One region of the Priestia sp. JNUCC 25 genome, then DNA from elsewhere that is predicted to be linked to it. Evidence: riboswitches for the same ligand, from Rfam matches in the RefSeq annotation. Region 1 holds a riboswitch; each other region holds the start of a gene.

Region 1 (3,282 bases):
ATACAGCTCCGACCACTAAGCCAATTAGCACCGTATTTAAAGAAAACAAATGTTCATCAATGTAATCATCAAACAAAAGTCCTAACACTCCTGCGGGTAACAGACCAACAATTACCTGCATTAAATTCAAGCGATTTGTCGGTCCAATTGGAGCAGCTGGTTTTTTTCCTAATCCTAATAAATTAATAAAACGATCTTTAAAAATAACAACTACTGCTAAGATCGACCCTAGCTGAATAACAATTTTAAATGTATTAGCTACTGGAGATGAAAATAATTCTTTTGAATTTAACCACAGGTCATCCACAATAATCATATGCCCAGTTGACGAAACAGGAGCAAACTCTGTTAAACCTTCTACAATCCCTAAAATGATTGCTACAATAATTTCCCACATAAAGCTATGTACCTTGCCTTTCTTTCAAATTAATAAGCTTATCGCTTCGTTTTACATGCTCAACTATTTTCCTATTTTGACACTTGCTTTTTTATCATAATTGTTAAAACTATGAAATACAATGTGTATTTGCAAAAAGATAAGAATCTTTAATAATTTGTAATAAAAACCTTACATGCTATAACCAAAAAACACGATATCAGCTTTTATTTTTTTTAGAAATTAGTCACTATGTTCGGTATAAATTCCGGGCCCTTAGCTAAAAATGAATCATCTAGACTATTTTTCTTTAGTGTGAAAATATGACTAAATCATTATGTTTTTTCCATCTCCTTTACTGTTATCTATCATTTTAATCAACTAGTGCTTGCTTATACGACATATCCCCTAAGTAATTTGAAACTTTTTTCTCTCTTTTCTCGTATATAGTAGTATCTTTTTTAGGAGGCTTTTTACTATGAATGGAAATGTACGTACAATGAAATGGGTCACTGCTGGGTATGAAGCCTTGCTGGGAATTCCTTTAATTGGCGCGGGGATTGTTATGGGCTTTAGTTATACTCCTCTTTTTATTGGATTTATTCTTCATGCTATCACGCTCATTTTAGCTAATAGACGAGGTTTATCTGCTTATGGAAACATACTAGGGATTGTTACCTCACTGGTTGCTTGGATTCCATTTTTAGGGTTTATCATGCATATTATTACAGCTATTGTGATTGCAATCGATGCTGCTAGACAACGTTAATTGTCTAGCTTTTTTTATTTAAGGGTTGATTTTTTACCGAATGATGGTAAACTTAAGCCGTAAATTGAATAATTTGAATGTTATTTCTACTAGGGGTGTCTGATAGCTCAGACTGAGAGAAGAGTGCAATAAAACTCTTTAACCCTTTGAACCTGATTTGGGTTATACCAGCGGAGGGAAGTAGTCTTGAAAAGAATAGTATATGTTTATTCTTTTTTCGCCTATTCCATCGGGTTCTGTCTATCACAGAACCCGATTTTTTTATGGTTCGGTATAGCTACACTTTATGCGAAACCGGAGGAATATGTAATGTCAAAACAAAATGTATCAGTTTCTATGAAAAAGCCTTTTCCAAACAGTCACAAAGTATATGTCCAAGGATCCAGAGAAGACCTTAAAGTGCCTATGCGTGAAATTCATCAGTCTCCTACTACAGGATCTTTTGGTGAAGAAGAAAATAGTCCCGTACGTGTATACGACACGAGCGGTGTTTATACAGATCCCTGTTATGAAATTAATTTACAAAAAGGATTACCGGCTCTGCGCGAAAAGTGGATTGCAGAACGAAATGATGTAGAAACATATCAAGGCCGTACGGTTCAGCCACAGGATAACGGGTATTATGATGGTGATCCAAGAGATCAGTACGAGCGCTTTATCACTAATCGTTTACCGTTGCGCGCGAAAAAAAATCAAAATGTAACGCAAATGCACTATGCGAAAAAAGGAATCATCACACCCGAAATGGAATTTATCGCTATTCGTGAACAGATGGATCCTGAAGTCGTGCGTGAAGAAGTAGCAAGAGGGCGTGCCATTATCCCTAATAATATCAATCACCCTGAGAGCGAACCGATGATTATCGGCCGCAAATTCCACGTGAAAATCAATGCTAATATCGGAAATTCAGCTATTCGTTCAGCTATTGAAGATGAAGTAGAAAAAATGACATGGGCAACGCGTTGGGGAGCCGATACGATTATGGATTTATCAACAGGAAAGGATATCCACACAACGCGCGAATGGATTATCCGCAACTCGCCTGTTCCTGTAGGGACCGTTCCTATTTACCAAGCGCTTGAAAAAGTAAAAGGCGTAGCAGAAGATCTAACGTGGGAAGCATATCGCGATACATTAATTGAACAAGCAGAACAAGGTGTTGATTACTTTACTATTCACGCAGGTGTTCTTTTACGCTATATTCCTCTGACAGCCAAACGTACGACAGGTATTGTTTCACGCGGAGGATCCATCTTGGCGCAGTGGTGTTTAGCTCATCATGAAGAGAACTTTTTATATATTCGCTTTGAAGAAATCTGTGAAATCTGTAAAGCATACGATATTTCTATTTCGCTTGGCGATGGGCTACGTCCTGGTTCCATTGCAGATGCTAATGATGAGGCACAGTTCGGTGAATTAGAAACGCTTGGTGAATTAACTAAAATTGCTTGGAAACACGATGTTCAAGTTATGATTGAAGGCCCTGGACATGTTCCTATGCACCTCATCAAAGAAAACGTAGATAAACAAATGGAAATATGCCAGGAAGCTCCCTTCTATACTCTTGGACCGCTTACAACCGACATCGCTCCAGGCTATGACCATATTACATCAGGTATTGGGGCTGCAATGATTGGCTGGTTTGGGACAGCTATGCTTTGCTACGTAACGCCAAAAGAACATTTAGGACTTCCGAATAAAGAAGACGTTCGAGAAGGCGTTATCACCTATAAAATTGCTGCGCATGCCGCTGACCTAGCAAAAGGCCATCCAGGAGCACAAAAACGCGATAACGCGCTGTCTAAAGCAAGATTTGAGTTTAGATGGAATGATCAATTTAACCTGTCACTAGATCCAGAGCGCGCAAAAGAATATCACGATGAAACACTTCCCGCTGAAGGTGCTAAAACAGCCCATTTCTGTTCAATGTGTGGACCTAAATTCTGTTCGATGCGTATTTCTCAAGATATTCGTAACATGGCTCAAGAAAATGAAAAAGATGTACACGAAGTAAGAAAAGAAGGAATGAAAGAAAAAGCTAAAGAGTTTGTTAACAGTGGTTCAAATATCTATCAATAATGAAGTAGAACAGCTTAAAGAACAAATTAAGCAGCTTGAAAGAAAGTTATTATTTGTT
Region 2 (3,282 bases), 100 kb from region 1:
TTGTTAATACACCATCTTTTTTCACTTTATTATATAAATCCCCTTGTGAAGATTTATTGTCTCCATTGTTTGCTTCATTTTTTGAGCTAGAACCGCATGCGGCAAGCACAACTGTGAAAGCTAATAGTAGCGACAAAAGTGCAGCAAATTTCTTCATTTTCTAAACCCCCTAGTATTCTGATAGGAAATGATACTCTGTGATACTAAACAAGAACACAGCAAAAGTCAACAAAAAAAACTTATACGATTAATGTGACTTAAAATAAGGGAAATATACCTTCTATACACGGTTTGTCATAAAGATACAGAAAGATTTTAAAATTTGGATTAAGTGGATTTTTAAGGGAGGTTTGAGGAGTAAAAAGGAAGTTTCATGCGACGATTTTCTCTTTCATTTTTTCATGACTTTTGGTGCAATAAACATATAGTTAAATGTTAAGGTAGAAATAAATTCCTTATGGTACACTTAAAGAAGAATTTATGAAACGGAGCGATATGATGAAAGCCATAAACTTAATCTCAATTGCCTTTGGTGCTATCGCTGGTACATATGCACGTTATTTGCTGAATCTTTCCTTATTATACACGGGCTATCCAATAGGAACGGTAATTGAAAACCTATTAGGAAGCTTCATACTAGGCCTATTAACAGGATTTTTTGGGTGGAAAAAGCCAAAAGAATGGATAAAGCTTGGACTAGGAGTTGGCGTGTGCGGCGGTTTTACAACGTATTCAACGTTTGCAGGAGACGTCATTTCTCTCACTCAGCACCATTTATTTTGGGGAGCCATTTATGTAATTGTCTCTTTAGTAGGTGGAATCCTTCTTGCTTTAGCAGGCTATCTATGCGGTGAAGCGGCAGGGGGAAATTTAGTGAAAGTACATGAGGTGAAGTAAATGAGCATAGTAAGCTTGGCACTTGGCGGGGCAGCTGGAGGGATATGCCGTTATCTTTTGGGTTTAAAAGTTACAAAAATAGTTTCAAACCCTCCTTTTCCAGTATCAATGCTGTTTGTAAACTTGTTCGGTGCGTTTGGCCTTGGTCTTTTTTACGGTAGTTATTATGGAAAGGTTCCGAGTCATGCTTATGATGATTCAATATTTTTAATGATTGGCATTGGGTTTTTTGGTGCCTTTACCACTTTTTCAACGTTCAGTGTGGAAACCGTACAGTTAATTCGAGAAAAGTCTTATCGAAAAATGTTGGCGTATGTGGGGATTTCAGCATTTGGAACAGTTGGTTTATTTACAGTCGGTTTACTGGCAGGAACGTTTTTATTTAAGTAAAGAGAACGTTTCTAGTAGGGAAAAACAAAAAGACGGAGAAGTAGAGAATGGATAGAAAAGCAGAAGTTTGGAAATACATTTTGTTGATTGTAGCTGTTGCAGGTCAGATCATCGGTTTTTTATTTTTATTTATAAATGTTGTCGCGGCATTTATTTTTTACGGTTTTTATATTCTAACTTTTATTATGTTACTCCTGCTGTTTATATGGGATCGGAAAAAGGAAAAAGACAAAGAAGAATTTGACGACTATACCGATTACTAACCATATAAAAAGCAGAATGATGCGGTGCGCCGGGCCTCTTACTTACTAAAGAAGCTTAAAAGATACATCTATAAAAGGAAGAGAGCCGTAAGAGCATAAAGAGATATTGTATTTACATCTAGTTGTGTTATAATTTTAAGTGCGAAAACAAAATCAATAAATAGCAATCACTAGGGGAGCTTTTTGAAGCTGAGACGAATGTATTTCGGACCCTTTGAACCTGATCTGGTTTGGACCAGCGTAGGGAAGTGGTGATCATGTTTACATAACGATGCATGCTAACCACTCTACGTTGTAGAGTGGTTTTTTGTATGTAATAAAACCCTCTACACAAGATGAGGTGATTGAAATTTCTCTTTATTCTGAATAGAAAGGTTTCGATCATGTGGATATTCCTAAATTTCATGTCATTACAACAGATAAGCAGCCAATCGAAGAGCTTCAAAAAATTTTAACGGCTATCGCGCCTTTTGCGGGCGCCGTTCATATTAGAGAAAAAGAGAAAACGGCAAAGCAGATTCAATGTTTACTAGAAAGCCTGCCATTTTGTCGCTCTAAAATTATTTTGAATGACCGAGTTGATGTAGCGCATGCTTTAAAAGCAAAAGGCGTACAGCTTGCCTATCATAGTTTAGACGTTTCGGTTGTTATAGACGCATTTCCTTCTCTTATTGTCGGAAAATCAGTTCACTCTGTGGAAGAGGCTTTAGAAGCTGAAAAAGATGGTGCTCACTACATTCTATACGGACATATTTATTCAACACATTCAAAAAAAGGATTAAAAAGTCGAGGGATAGCAGCACTAAAAGAAGTAGTAGACGCTGTGCAGATACCTGTTATTGCCATTGGAGGAATTACACCTGTAAATGCCAAAGAGGTGCTTCAAACAGGAGCACACGGTATAGCTGTGATGTCTGGTGTCATGCTTGCGCAAGATCCCCTCAAAGCGATTAAACAATATTCTCATATATGGACATCTGGAGGTGGAGAAAATGAAGCAGCATTATGATGTACTGTTAATCGGAGGAGGTATAATCAGCTCTTCTATCGCTTATCATTTGTCAAAACAAGGAGCGTCAGTAGCTATTCTTGAACGCAATCAAATTGGTTGTGAAGCTTCAAGTGCAGCCGCTGGTATTTTAGGTGCTCAAGCTGAAATTGATGAAGAAGGTCCTCTTTTAGACCTTGCTATTAAGAGCAGAAGCATGTTTCCTGAACTGGTGAAGGAACTAAAAGAAAAAACGGCCATCGATGTAGAGCTCATTCAAAAAGGCTTATTAAAAGTCGCTGTAACAGAAGAAGATGCACACGTATTAAAGAAAAAAGCCGCTCAGCACCACCGGTGGGATGAACATGTAAGATGGATCGATGTAAAAGAAGCGCGTTTGTTAGAACCCGGGCTCTCTCCAGACATATACGGAGCCATTACAATACCGGGAGACGGCCAGCTAGCTCCGGCTAAGTTAACGCAAGCTCTTGCTCATGGAGCCTTGTATCACGGAGCAGATGTATTCGAATACTGTGACGTTCATTCTCTTATTATGGAAAATGAAACAGTAAAAGGTGTACAGACGTCCAAAGGCTCTTTTTATGGAGAAAAAGTAGTTATTGCAGCAGGCTCATGGGCTAAACGCTTTATTTCTTCTGAACATGTAGGTCAGGTGTTTCCCGTAAAAGGGGAGTGTATTGCTCTTCAAAGTCATAAGCCGCTGCTTTCTAAAACGATTTTTTT
Region 3 (3,282 bases), 1.7 Mb from region 1:
CAAAATTTATTCTCTGTACGATGATTCATCTCCCCGGTAGGCTTCTTGATTTGAAATTTCTTCAATATGCATATGCCCTTCTCTCTCTAAACGAAGGACCGTACGCTCTGCATCTTCATAACTCTCGCACGTCACTTGTTTATATTCCATATCATCTTTATCTGTGTAAGCGACTAAATATGTTTCCATTTTAACTCCTCCTAATACAACCTGTATGTAACGTATGTTGCCTTTTTCGTTTATTTCTAAACATATAGGCTCCAAACATAAAGCCTAGCATACTATAATAGCGGAACTTCAATTTAAAAAAGTTGAATTTTTCATTATGCACCGATGCAACATGGAGGTTACACTTATGACATTTATTTTATCATTCGTACCAATTGTTGTTCCTTTTGGTATTTTAATTAGCTTAATTGCTTTTACAGCTGCTTTTTTACAATCAAAAGAGCATCATAAAAAGCTCTAGCTTACAAAAGCTAGAGCTTCTTTTTAAAAACGTCTATAGCGTTTAATCAATCCCACAATAATGGCAATTGCTAATAAAACAACTGAAATGATGACAGTAATGACAATTGGCTGATTTCCACTTTGCTTCACTGCAATGGCAATATAAGCCCAAATAAAAACAAGCGGATAAACAGCGTCTCGGTTTTTTAATGTAAACATAATGCCCAGCGCAGCTCCTACCAGCAGCATAATAATCGTCCATGCTAACTCGCTCAGGCCAAGCAAATGCTGTATTCCATTTGCTTGAAATACGACAAACACATTGACAATAGTCGCAACAGAAATCCATCCAAGATAAAGCGAAATCGGCAGACGCATAAACCATGTCGTCATCCGAGAATGCTGAATAATGGAATATACAATCATTAATGTGCCTAGAATAAAGAGCATAACTAAAAGAGATAACTTATAGTAATCGTTTTGGAAAATAAAGATCCACGCACTATTTAACAAACAGTTTAGAAAAAACCAAATGCCGATACGTGCATATATTTCCTTTTGATCTTCTCTTGCAAAAAATTGGCGTATAACCCAAATGGTTAATAATAAATAAATAACGCCCCAGATAGCAAAGGCATAACCCGCTGGTGTAAACAACGTAGGAACTTGCGCAGAAGCTTCTCCGGTTGTTTTGCCTCCTATTGGAATGGCATTTGCTAAATAATTCACAAGCAGTGTAATAGCCAAGCCTACTGTATTTAATACAGCATACAAACGAAATTTCGCCATTTTGTTCTCTCCTTTCTTCTATTTATATGGGAGTGTTTCGGAGACGAAAACGGCTCTTCCCTTCATTAATACCTCTTCTTCCCTAAAAATATGCATTTTTAAACAAAAATGATTAAAAATAGCTTTAAGAAATTTCCTCTTTAAGAAAGAAAAGCGGTTAGCACACAATTTCCCATAACGCTTTCTATTTTTCAGAATATATGGTAAGTTAAACATAGATTAATAGGAAGTCCACTAGGGGTGCCCACCGGCTGAGACAAGTTTTCTTGATCCCTTTGAACCTGATCTGGCTCATACCAGCGTAGGAAAGTGGCAATGTTCAGTTTTTTACTGTCCTTTGCCACTCCGTTTATAAACGGAGTGTTTTTTATTTCCTTTATGTGCTTGTTTGTGACTTCCTCATATTAAAGGAGGATTTTGATGTCATTTTCATCTCAATTAAGACAAGAAGCAAACTATATTTACGAAGCCATTTTTAACCATCCTTTTATTAAAGGAATTGCTGAAGGAAACGTGCCAAAAGAAGCGCTTATTCACTACGTTTCTCAAGATTACGAATACTTAACAGCATTTGTTCGCATTTACGGCGCTGCTTTAACGAAATGCCGCACGCGTACCGAAATGGAAGCCTTTAATGCCGGCATTTCTACGGTATTACATAGTGAAGTACACCCTCACAATAATTTTTGTGAAGTAGCAGGCGTACGTTATGAAGACCTTCACACTGAGACGCTTTCACCGACAGCCAGCCACTACATTAACCATATGACAAGCGTTGCGCATACAGGCAGCTTAGCAGAAATCATTGCAGTGCTTCTTCCATGTCCATGGACGTACGTTGAAATTGGGCAGCGCATTACAGAACAAGTAAATCCATCTCCTTCTCATCCTTTTTATGAATGGATTCAGTTTTATAATAATGAAGAAATGAATGGCACAACACAATGGTTTTGTAACAAGCTCGATGAACTCGCCGAACAAGCGACTGAAGAAGAACGTAACCGTATGAAAGATCACTTCATCAAAAGCTGTGAACTCGAGTATTTATTTTGGGAAATGGCATATACCCAAGAAAAATGGCCGCTTTCTCAGCTTTCACTTTCAAAATAACGAAAAAGCCTCCTATCAGGAGGCTCTTTTATTTCAGTAATTTTTTGATCATTTTCAAGCTTTGTTTTTCCGAAGGATAGCGGAATGACAAATCAAACTTGGTTGTTTGAGACAGCATGCTTTTAAAATGAGTAAATGTCTGAAAGCTGTCTTTTCCATGATATTGACCCGTGCCGCTTTCTCCCACTCCGCCAAACGGTAAATATGGCGTAGCGATATGCATAAGCGTATCGTTTATACAGCCTCCTCCAAATGAAAGACGCTCCGTTATGGCGTTTTGCACATCTTCACTTTCTGTAAATAAGTAAAGAGCTAACGGCTTAGCTTTTTCTTGAACTTTATGAATGACTTCGTCTAGTGTTTCATATTCAATCATAGGAAGAATAGGCCCAAAGATTTCTTCTTGCATGACATCTGAGGTCCAGCTTACTTCACTTAACACCGTAGGTTCTATTGTTAGCGTGTTTTTATTGTACCCGCCTCCAACTATAGCATTTCCGTCTTTTAAAAACTCAACTAGCCGAGTAAAATGGCGCTCACTGACAATACGGCCATAGCGGTCGCTTTCAAGCGGATTACTACCGTAAAATTGAGAAATCGCTTCGCGAAGTTTCTCTACAAGCTGCGCTTTTACCTTTTTATGCACGAGCAAATAATCAGGAGCAACGCACGTTTGGCCTGCATTCATCCCTTTACCAAACATAATTCGCTTCGCTGCAAGATCTAGGTTTGCGTCTTCATGTACAATGCACGGACTTTTTCCGCCTAGCTCAAGCGTGACGGGAATAAGCTGCTTCCCTGCTTCTTGCATAATAATTTTCCCTACATTTACACTTCCCGTAAAGAAAATATAATCAACGGGCTGTTTTAAAAGCAGACTTGTAGTGTCTACAGCCCCTTCAACCACCGTCACAAATGCTGGGTCAAAAGCTT

The links. A riboswitch is a leader RNA that binds a small molecule or an ion and turns the genes downstream of it on or off. The one in region 1 is predicted to bind thiamine pyrophosphate.
Region 2: it holds a riboswitch for thiamine pyrophosphate, as region 1 does, so the genes downstream of both, JNUCC25_RS02790 (thiamine phosphate synthase) here and thiC (phosphomethylpyrimidine synthase ThiC) in region 1, are expected to answer to the same signal.
Region 3: it holds a riboswitch for thiamine pyrophosphate, as region 1 does, so the genes downstream of both, tenA (thiaminase II) here and thiC (phosphomethylpyrimidine synthase ThiC) in region 1, are expected to answer to the same signal.

The regions. Positions count from the first base shown of each region.
Region 1 covers NZ_CM132211.1:420,134-423,415, reverse strand. Annotated here, with positions in the region: gene JNUCC25_RS02305 (undecaprenyl-diphosphate phosphatase) at 1-397, opposite strand, end outside; gene JNUCC25_RS02300 (hypothetical protein) at 855-1,145, shown strand; TPP riboswitch at 1,227-1,341, shown strand; gene thiC (phosphomethylpyrimidine synthase ThiC) at 1,455-3,224, shown strand; gene JNUCC25_RS02290 (hypothetical protein) at 3,202-3,282, shown strand, end outside.
Region 2 covers NZ_CM132211.1:521,143-524,424, forward strand. Annotated here, with positions in the region: gene JNUCC25_RS02770 (amino acid ABC transporter substrate-binding protein) at 1-157, opposite strand, end outside; gene JNUCC25_RS02775 (fluoride efflux transporter FluC) at 499-897, shown strand; gene crcB (fluoride efflux transporter CrcB) at 898-1,287, shown strand; gene JNUCC25_RS02785 (hypothetical protein) at 1,335-1,550, shown strand; TPP riboswitch at 1,713-1,814, shown strand; gene JNUCC25_RS02790 (thiamine phosphate synthase) at 1,936-2,559, shown strand; gene thiO (glycine oxidase ThiO) at 2,543-3,282, shown strand, end outside.
Region 3 covers NZ_CM132211.1:2,148,830-2,152,111, reverse strand. Annotated here, with positions in the region: gene JNUCC25_RS10905 (hypothetical protein) at 7-189, opposite strand; gene JNUCC25_RS10900 (TspO/MBR family protein) at 493-1,239, opposite strand; TPP riboswitch at 1,466-1,564, shown strand; gene tenA (thiaminase II) at 1,660-2,349, shown strand; gene JNUCC25_RS10890 (aldehyde dehydrogenase) at 2,378-3,282, opposite strand, start outside.